DNA from 2 places in the Pantoea sp. R13S299 genome. Region 1 is predicted to be linked to the other one. Evidence: predicted binding sites of a transcription regulator. Region 1 holds the regulator's gene; the other holds the start of a gene.
The links. The regulator PhoB, encoded in region 1, activates phosphate uptake and scavenging genes when phosphate is short. The targets are predictions, from matches to a motif close to CTGTCATAAAACTGNCNNAT.
Positions count from the first base shown of each region.

Region 2: the regulator PhoB is predicted to act here: its motif matches at 3,329-3,348, upstream of glpT (glycerol-3-phosphate transporter).

Region 1 covers NZ_JBLYEF010000001.1:96,792-101,816, forward strand. Annotated here, with positions in the region: gene ACN1CO_RS00495 (AAA family ATPase) at 1-908, opposite strand, end outside; gene sbcD (exonuclease subunit SbcD) at 905-2,104, opposite strand; gene phoB (phosphate response regulator transcription factor PhoB) at 2,302-2,991, shown strand; gene phoR (phosphate regulon sensor histidine kinase PhoR) at 3,006-4,319, shown strand; gene ACN1CO_RS00515 (PstS family phosphate ABC transporter substrate-binding protein) at 4,339-5,025, shown strand, end outside.
Region 2 covers NZ_JBLYEF010000006.1:25,494-30,518, reverse strand. Annotated here, with positions in the region: gene pldB (lysophospholipase L2) at 1-944, shown strand, start outside; gene yigL (sugar/pyridoxal phosphate phosphatase YigL) at 997-1,797, shown strand; gene glpT (glycerol-3-phosphate transporter) at 1,844-3,184, opposite strand; gene ACN1CO_RS20590 (carboxylate/amino acid/amine transporter) at 3,559-4,419, shown strand; gene ACN1CO_RS20585 (hypothetical protein) at 4,580-4,750, opposite strand; gene ACN1CO_RS20580 (DUF1456 family protein) at 4,929-5,025, opposite strand, start outside.

The sequences.
Region 1 (5,025 bases):
CGTAACGCGTCGCGCTGCTGCAGTCTCACCCGCAGCTTTTCAGCCGGTTCACTGCGAGCCAGCCGCTGGCGATCCGTCTCTGCCGCCTGCGATGTGGCCTGGGCCTGCTGTACTGCCGCTTCAGCCTGCTCACTCTCCTGCTGTAACTGCTGCGCCTGCTGCTGCCACCGCTGCTGTTGCTGCGCCTGTTGATAGTGGGCGCTGAGCCGCTGTTCCGCGTCGGTCAGATCGCTGAGCTGCTGTTGCAGCGCATCGCGCGCGTCGCTATCCAGCAGCGCCATCGCACCCGCCTGGCTGCGCAGCAGATCCAGCTGAGTTTTCGCCTCTTTGTGCCGCTCATAGATGGCGGCGGAAATCAGGCCGTAAATTTCGGTGCCGGTCAGCTCCTCCAGCAGTTCGGCGCGCTCACTGGCTTTGGCATTAAGGAAGGCGGCGAACTGGCCCTGTGACAGCATCATCGACCGGGTAAAGCGTTCGAAATCAAGACCTGACAGAGTTTCGATCATCTTCAGCTTGTCACCGACTTTATCGGCAACAATGATGTTGTCGGCGCAGCGCGCCAGCTCAACGCGCGGTGCCTGCAGCTTGCCGTCGGCGGTGCCGCGCGCCCGGTTCTGGCTCCAGAAGGCGCGCCAGGCTTCGCCTTTGATCTCAAACTCGACTTCCGCCAGACATTCGGCGCAGTCGCGGGTCATCAGCGCATTCTGGCTCTGGGAAATCGCGCCCAGACGTGGCGTCTGGTGATAGAGCGCCAGGCAGATGGCATCCAGCAGGGTAGTTTTACCGGCCCCGGTGGCGCCGGTTATCGCAAACAGGCCGTTGCTGGCAAAGGGTTCGGCGCGGAAGTCGATGAACCATTCACCGCGCAGGGCGTTGAGGTTTTTGAACCGTAGCGTGAGGATCTTCATTGGGTCTCTTCCATGGCGGCCAGCGTCTGGCGGAACAGGGTGGTCATCTCATCGATTTGCGCCGGTTGCAGCTCCTCATCCAGCGCCAGGCGGCGGGCAAAGACCTCCTCCACCTTCAGTTCACTCAGGGTTTCGTTGTCAAGCCGCGCCAGGCTCTGCTGCCGCTGTTCACGGCTGCGGCGCAACAGCAGGACTTCGACCGGCAGCGTGGCGGTCAGGGTTTCGACCTGGCGCTGCAGATCGCTGAGGTACTCCTGGGTGGTGACTTCGATGTCGAGCCAGGTCGGCTTCTCCTGCTCTGCTGTGCTGAAGGCGTTTAACTGCGCCGCAATCTGCGCCAGCGATCCTTTCAGCACCTGCATGGGTTGCGACTGAGGCACCACCAGCGGCGTGACCGATTGCAGGCCGCTGGCCGCCAGCTCCAGCAGGAAGACGCTCTTTTCCGTGCCCAGCTCATCAAAGCTCAGTGGAATCGGCGAGCCGCTGTAGCGGATATGCTCGCTGCCTGCGACGCGCTGGGCGCGGTGAATATGGCCCAGCGCAATATAGTCAGCCGCCGGAAAGGCACTGGCCGGGAAGGCATCCAGCGTGCCGATATAGATGTCACGCACCGAATCGCTCTGGCTGACGCCAACGGTGGTGAGATGGCCGGTGGCGATTATCGGCAGCGCATAGCCCAGCGCCTGGGCGGCGGCGAAACGCTGCTGATAGTGATGGGCGATCGCCTCCAGCAGGGAGGTTTGTTTATCGCGTCCCGACTGACCCGCCCGGCTGCGCAGGATATCGCGTGGTCGCAGATAGGGAATGGCGCACAGTAGCGCGCCCGGTTCGCCCTGACGGGTGTTGAGCAGCAGCACATCATCCTGCGCCTGCGGCGTGGCGATGACCCGGGTGTTGAGACAGGCGAGCAGCTCGCGCGATTCATTGAGCGTCGCCACGGAGTCGTGGTTGCCCGCCAGCACAATCAGCTGACAGCCGGTAGGCTGCAGCGCCACCACAAAGCGGTTAAACATCTCGCGGGCGTAGCTAGGCGGCGTGCCGGTATCAAACAGATCGCCTGCAATAATCAATGCATCTACCTGATGCTGTTCAATCTGGATCAACAGCCAGTCGAGAAACGCCTGATGTTCGGCTGCCCGACTTTTGTTGTAGAAGAACTGCCCCAGATGCCAGTCCGCAGTATGAATGATGCGCATGATGAGTCCCTGCCGTTGTGATTCGCCCGGCGATTATACTGGCTCTGCAGCCAAAGCAAAAAATTGTCGCTGCGCTGTCATAAATGATTACCAACGGCGTTACAGGCAGGTTATGTTTTTCATAAAAGTGTCACAAATCTGACGCATAATGGCGCCGCGAATCTCAGTGACAGCCGTCATAATCAGCAGGAGTAATAATGGCTAAGCGCATTTTGGTTGTGGAGGATGAAGCCCCCATCCGTGAAATGTTGTGTTTTGTTCTGGAGCAGAACGACTATCAGCCAATCGAGGCGGAAGATTATGACAGCGCCGTTGGCAAGCTGATTGAACCCTGGCCCGATCTGATTTTACTGGACTGGATGTTACCCGGAGGCAGCGGTATTCAGTTTATCAAACATCTGAAACGTGAGGCGATGACCCGCGATATTCCGGTGATGATGCTCACCGCACGCGGTGAAGAGGAAGATCGGGTGCGTGGCCTGGAAGTGGGCGCCGACGATTACATTACCAAGCCGTTTTCACCCAAAGAGCTGATGGCGCGGATTAAAGCGGTAATGCGCCGTATTTCACCGATGGCGGTGGAAGAGGTGATTGAGATGCAGGGACTGAGTCTGGATCCCTCTTCACATCGCGTGATGTCCGAAACCACGCCGCTGGAGATGGGCCCCACCGAATATAAGCTGCTGCACTTCTTTATGACGCACCCGGAGCGCGTGTACAGCCGCGAACAGCTGCTGAACCACGTCTGGGGCACCAATGTGTATGTGGAAGATCGTACAGTCGATGTTCACATTCGCCGTTTACGTAAAGCGCTGGAAGTCTCCGGCCACGATCGCATGGTACAAACCGTCCGTGGAACAGGGTATCGTTTCTCTGCCCGCTACTAAACGGAGCCTTTACCGTGCTGGAACGCCTCTCCTGGAAGAGATTACTGACAGAACTGCTGCTGGCCTGTCTGCCTGCGGCGCTGCTGGGCCTGCTGTTTGGCGGTTTGCCCTGGTGGCTGCTGCTGAGCGTGGTCATGGTCCTGTTATGGCATTTCCACAATCTGATGCGGCTGTCGCACTGGCTGTGGCTCGACCGCACCATGACGCCGCCTGCCGGGCGTGCCAGCTGGGAGCCGCTGTTTTATGGTCTTTACCAGATGCAACTGCGCAACCGGCGGCGGCGGCGTGAACTCGGTAATCTGATTAAGCGTTTCCGCAGCGGCGCCGAGTCGCTGCCGGATGCGGTGATCCTGACCACGGAAGAGGGCACCATTTTCTGGTGTAACGGCCTGGCGCAGCAGCACCTGGGCCTGCGCTGGCCGGAAGATAATGGCCAGAACATCCTTAATCTGCTGCGTTATCCGGAGTTTTCCCGCTATCTGCGCCAGCGCGATTTCGACAAGCCGTTGACGCTGGTGCTGAACAACAAACTTCATATGGAATTTCGCGTCATGCCCTACAGCGAGGGGCAGTGGCTGCTGGTGGCGCGTGATGTGACGCAGATGCATCAGCTGGAAGGGGCACGTCGCAACTTCTTTGCCAACGTCAGCCATGAGTTACGCACGCCGCTCACGGTGCTGCAGGGCTATCTGGAGATGATGAACGATTCGGTGATGAGCGAGCCTTCGCGCAGTAAAGCGCTGCACACGATGTCGGAGCAGACGCGCCGTATGGACAGCCTGGTCAAACAGCTGCTGACGCTGTCGCGCATCGAAGCCGCACCGGCGATCGATCTGAAAGAGAAGGTTGATGTGCCGGTGATGCTCAAATTACTGCAGCATGAGGCGGCGACGCTGAGTGGCGGTCGTCACGATATCCATTTCCACACCGATCCCCATCTGAAAGTGTTTGGCAACGATGAACAGCTGCGTAGTGCCATCTCCAATCTGGTTTACAATGCGGTGAATCATACGCCGGACGGCACGCGGATCGATATCAGCTGGCTGCGCGGCAAACAAGGGGCTACTTTCCGGGTATGCGACAACGGGCCGGGTATCGCCTCAGAACATATTCCGCGTCTGACAGAGCGTTTCTACCGCGTCGATAAAGCACGTTCGCGCGCCACTGGCGGCAGCGGGCTGGGGCTGGCGATTGTGAAACATGCTCTGAGTCACCATAACGCGCGGCTCGATATCACCAGCGTACCGAATAAAGAGACCTGTTTTACCTTTACGCTGCCTGCGAGGTTGATTGTCAGCAGCGTGATGCAGGAGAATGCCGTTCATTAATCGCTGCCGGATCTCCCTGATGCGCCTCCTTGTTTTGTTGATCGTCTCTCTGCTGCCGGGTCTGGCTCTGGCCCAGCCCGGCACGCTCTCCGGCAATCTCAGCAGCGTGGGATCCGATACGCTCGGCTATCTGATGACCCTGTGGGGCGAAGATTTCAGTCGCCAGGCGCCGGGCGTGAATGTGCAGGTTCAGGCCTCCGGTTCTTCGACCGCGCCCACTGCCCTGGCGGCGGGCGCCGCACAGCTCGGGCCGATGAGCCGCCCGATGCAGGCCGATGAGCGGCAGGCTTTTGAGGCGCGCTACGGTTATCCGCCGCTGGCGGTGCCGGTGGCGATGGATGCGCTGGTGGTGGTAGTGAATCAGCGCAATCCGCTGCAGCAGATTGAACCGCGTCAGCTCGACGCCATCTTCTCCGTTACCCGCCTGTGTGGCGCGCACAGCGTGCCGCTGCGCTGGGGCGATCTCGGTTTAACCGGCGCGCAGTGGAATAAACGACCCATTCAGCGCTATGGCCGTAACTCCGCCTCCGGCACCTGGGGTTTCTTCAAGCAGCAGGTGCTGTGCAAAGGCGATTTCCGCAGCGACGTGGCGGAGTTTCCTGGGTCGGCCGCAGTGGTGCAGGCGGTGGCCGGTAATTCGCGCAGCATCGGCTACGCCAGTTTTGGCTTTCATCTGAGCGGCGTAAAAATGCTGGCGGTGAAGAAC
Region 2 (5,025 bases), on a different contig from region 1:
CCTTCGCCACCGGGCCGCTGCTCGATTTCTGGCACCGTCGTGAAGAGCTTGAGTTTACCGGCGTGGGTAATCTGACGCTGCGCTATGTCCGCTTCACATCGCCGCAACACAAGCGTGTGATCCTGATTGTGCCGGGACGCATCGAGAGTTACATAAAATATCCTGAGCTGGCGTACGATCTGTTTCACTGCGGATTTGATGTGGTGATCCTTGACCATCGCGGTCAGGGGCGTTCCGATCGCCTGCTGGAAGATTCACACCGTGGTCACGTGGCGGAATTTACCCATTACGTCGACGATCTTGAAACGCTCTATCTGAAAGAGATTGTCAGCGGCCATTATCAGCAGCGCTATGCGCTGGCTCATTCGATGGGCGGTGCAATCCTGACGCTGTTTCTGGCGCGTCAGCCGCAGGCGTTTCATGCGGCAGCGCTGGTGGCACCGATGTTTGGTATCGCCTTGCCGCTGCCCTCATTTCTGGCCCACCGCATCCTGGACTGGGCGGAGAAACGTCCGGCCATGCGCGATGGCTATGCGCTGGGCACCGGACGCTGGCGCGCGCATCCGTTTGGTATTAACCGGCTGACGCACAGCACCGAGCGTTACCGGCGAAACCTGCGTTTTTATGCGGACGATCCGGCGATTCGCGTGGGCGGGCCAACCTACCATTGGGTACGCGAAGGCATCCATGCGGGTCGCAACATCATCAGTCAGGCCGATAAGATCACCACGCCGCTGCTGCTGTTACAGGCCAGCGATGATCGGGTGGTCGACAATCGTTCACAGGACCTGTTTTGTGCCGCGATGGCCGCGGCGGGTCATCCGTGTGAGGGCAATAAGCCACGGGTGATCGAGGGTGCGCGTCATGAAATCCTGTTTGAAAAGGATGAGATGCGCGCCGAAGCACTCAATGCAGTGGTCGACTTTTTTTCATCGCACCACTGACGTAATTTATCCGACCGGTTTAAACCGGCAGAACCAGATACCCGAGGTTTTCATGTATCACATCGTTGCATCCGATCTGGATGGCACGCTGCTTTCCCCCGAACATCGTCTGACTCCTTTTGCGCGTGAAACGCTGCAGCAGCTGGTCGCGAAAGATATTCACTTTGTGTTCGCCACCGGCCGTCATCATATCGATGTCGGACAGATGCGCGACAGTCTGGCGATTCCGGCCTATATGATCACCTCAAACGGCGCACGCGTGCACAACGCAGAGGGCGAACTGGTGTTCAGTCATAATCTGGATGAGGATATCGCCAGCGATCTGTTTGGCCTGCAATATCATCACAGCGATATTCTGACGCACGTTTACCGCGACGATGAGTGGTTTGTCAGCCGTTCAAGCCCGGCTGAGCAGGACTATTTCCGCGAGTCGGTCTTCAACTATCAGGTCTATGAGCCGGGCCTGCTGCCAACCGATAACATCAGTAAGGTCTTCTTTACCTGCGAAAATCCCGAGCATCTGATTCCGATGGAGCAGGCGATTGAAGCGCGCTGGGGCGATCGGGTTAACGTCAGTTTCTCGCTGCCGACCTGTCTGGAAGTGATGGCGGGCGGCGTGTCGAAAGGGCATGCGCTGGAAGCAGTCGCGAAGACGCTAGGCCACACGCTGAAAAGCTGTATCGCCTTTGGCGATGGCATGAATGATGTGGAGATGCTGAGCATGGCGGGTAAGGGCTATATCATGCAGAATGCCCATCAGCGGTTGAAAGATACGCTGCCGGAGCTGGAGGTGATTGGTTCGAATGCTGATGATGCGGTGCCGCAGACGCTGCGCACGCTCTATCTGGCTTAAGCCGTTAGCGTAAAAAGGGCCGTTATCCGGCCCTTTTTTATTGCCGTCAGGCGAGGGTCTTTTTGTGTTTGTGTTCGCTGACCATCGTCAGTAACAGCAGAATAACCGCCAGCACACAGCCTGCAATCATCACTATGAAGCCGCCGTCCCAGCCGAAGTAATCGACGGTGTAACCGACAATGGCGCTGGCCGCGACCGATCCACCCAGGTAGCCGAACAGGCCGGTAAAGCCCGCCGCCGTTCCCGCCGCTTTTTTCGGTGCCAGCTCCAGCGCGTGCAGACCAATCAGCATCACCGGACCGTAGATCAGGAAGCCAATCACGATCATGCAGGCCATGTCGACGCCAGGATTGCCCGCCGGGTTGAGCCAGTAGATCACGGTCGCGATGGTCACCAGCGTCATAAAGAACACCCCGGTCGCACCGCGATTACCACGGAATACTTTGTCCGACATCCAGCCGCACAGCAGCGTTCCCGGAATCCCCGCATACTCATAGAGGAAGTAGGCCCACGACGATTTATCCAGCGTGAAGTGTTTTACTTCGCGCAGATAGGTCGGTGACCAGTCGAGGATGCCGTAGCGCAGCAGATAGACAAACACGTTAGCCAGCGCGATGTACCACAGCAGTTTGTTCGGCAACACATACTTCATGAAGATCTGTTTTGCCGTCAGCTCCTCTTCGTGGCTGGCATCGTAGTCAGGCGGATAGTCGTTTTTATACTCTTCAATCGGCGGCAGACCGCAGGATTGTGGCGTATCGCGCATCAGCGCAAAGGCCAGAATCGCAATGGCAATCGCGCCAAACGCTGGCATGTAGAGTGCCGCTTTCCAGTCGTTGAACCACGCCATACCGAGCAGGAACAGCAGAGGCGGAATGCCGCCGCCCACGTTATGGGCACAGTTCCAGACCGAGACGATCCTGCCGCGCTCTTTCTGTGACCACCAGTGAACCATGGTGCGCCCACAGGGTGGCCAGCCCATGCCCTGGAACCAGCCGCAGACAAACAGCAGCACGAACATCACCATGATGCTGGAGGTCGCCCAGGGGACGAATCCCATAATCAGCATTACTGCCGCAGCCAGAATCAGACCGGCCGGTAAGAAGACGCGCGGGTTTGAGCGGTCAGAGACCGAGCCCATGATGAATTTTGAAAAGCCGTAGGCAATGGAGATGCCGGACAGGGCAAAACCGAGATCGCCTCGTGAAAAACCCTGCTCCACCAGATAGGGCATGGCGAGTGCGAAGTTTTTTCTGACCAGGTAGTAGGCCGCATAACCAAAGAAGATCCCGATGAAAATTTGCCAGCGCAGACGACGGTAGAGCGGATCAACGTGATCCTCCGCCACCTGCGGCTGACGTGGTGCAGGTTTAAAAATGCTCAGCATCAGTGAGGCCCTCCAGGGCACATTATGATTTTTGATTCCCAGCAGGTTGGGGCAGAAAAGAGCAGAACAAAATGGACGCAGGATGTTCCATTTCGCGCAAAGAATAATGTTAGTTGCGCAACGTTACTGTGATGAATGACACATTTGTTACAGTTTTATTACAGTTGAGAGCGAAAGTGATCACGTGATGGATTATTTCGCGCATTTTATCTGGCTGAAAACCTATTCAGCCGCCAGTTATGTCAGGGAGTGTAAGCAGGCTATCCAGTGGTTATTCTGATCGCCTGGTTTGTAATCAGATGTCAACCAGATTTCACAGCCTGACGGCGGCACATTGTTTACACTGGCGGCCTGTTCATTTCGGGGTCGTCGCCGTGTTTTTATTAATCATTACCACCATCCTGTGGGCTTTTTCGTTCAGCCTGATTGGCGAATACCTTGCCGGGCAGGTGGACAGCTGGTTCTCTGTACTGATGCGTCTGGCGCTGGCTGCGCTGGTGTTTTTACCGTTCCTGCGCTGGCGTGGTCATCGTCCTTCAACGCTGCTGCTTTACATGCTGGTGGGGATGCTGCAGCTGGGTGTGATGTATCTGCTGAGCTTTGAAGCCTATCTCTACCTTAGCGTGTCGGAGTTCCTGCTGTTTACGGTGATGACGCCGCTCTATGTGACGCTGATTTACGATCTGATCAGCCGTCGTCCGCTGCGCATTGGCTATATCTTCAGTGCGCTACTGGCGGTGGCTGGCGCGGCCATTATTCGCTATGACAAAGTCAGCGATCATTTCTGGTTTGGTCTGCTGTTAGTGCAACTGGCAAACATCTGCTTTGCGGCAGGAATGGTGGGCTATAAGCGTCTGCAGGAGACCCGCCCGATGCCGCAGCACACGGCCTTCTCCTGGTTCTATCTGGGTGCGGTGTTGATTGCGGTGATCGCGTGGTGTGCCTGGGGCAATCCGCAGAAGCTGCCGACCACCTCACTACAGTGGGGCATTCTGGTCTGGCTGGGCGTCGCCGCTTCCGGTCTCGGCTATTTCATGTGGAACTACGGTGCAACGCAGGTCGATGCTGGCACGCTGGGCATTATGAATAACATGCACGTGCCCGCCGGGCTGCTGGTGAATCTGGCTATCTGGCAGGAGAAACCGCACTGGCCGAGCTTTATTGCGGGCGCGCTGGTGATCATCGCCTCGCTGTGGGTGCATAAGCGCTGGGTAGTGGGGCGCGGTCAGAAGTGACTTTGCTGGTGGTCGGGTGCGTTCTGCCCGCAGAAAGGGTCTGCAATTTAAAGACGGCGTAAAGTATGAGTTGCTTCTCTGCGATAGACACTCGACGCCGTGATCCGACACCAGCCTCTAATGAGCTGGACGGCCATTATCACTTACTTACTCTGTCTGGTTATCTCAGATAGGGTATCTTCATACCAAATAATCCATTAAGTACCCGGAATATTTTATTAACCAGCAGACTGTTTTTATTAACGGAGCTTAACTGCACGACTTCCGCGCTGGCACTTTCTGTTCCTGCACCGCTGGCCTGGCTTGTTTCAAAATGAGTTAATTCACGCATATTTCTTCCTGATTGAATGATTGAAAGTTAACCCGGCAAGGTGCGAATCAGGTATTGACTGCGCCCCACCAGAATCAATCATGCATCAGGAAACATTATGAAATAAATAGTAATATCTTTAAAGGCCTCGTTATGGGATCTCTGATCTTTCAGAAAAAAGATCGGCGCCGCCAGGCCTCTATTTATCGCGCGGGGCTTGTGACGGACGCTGAATCATCGCCAGCCCTTTCAGGAAGTTACGCAGAATCTGGTCGCCGCACTCGCGGTAGTTCTTA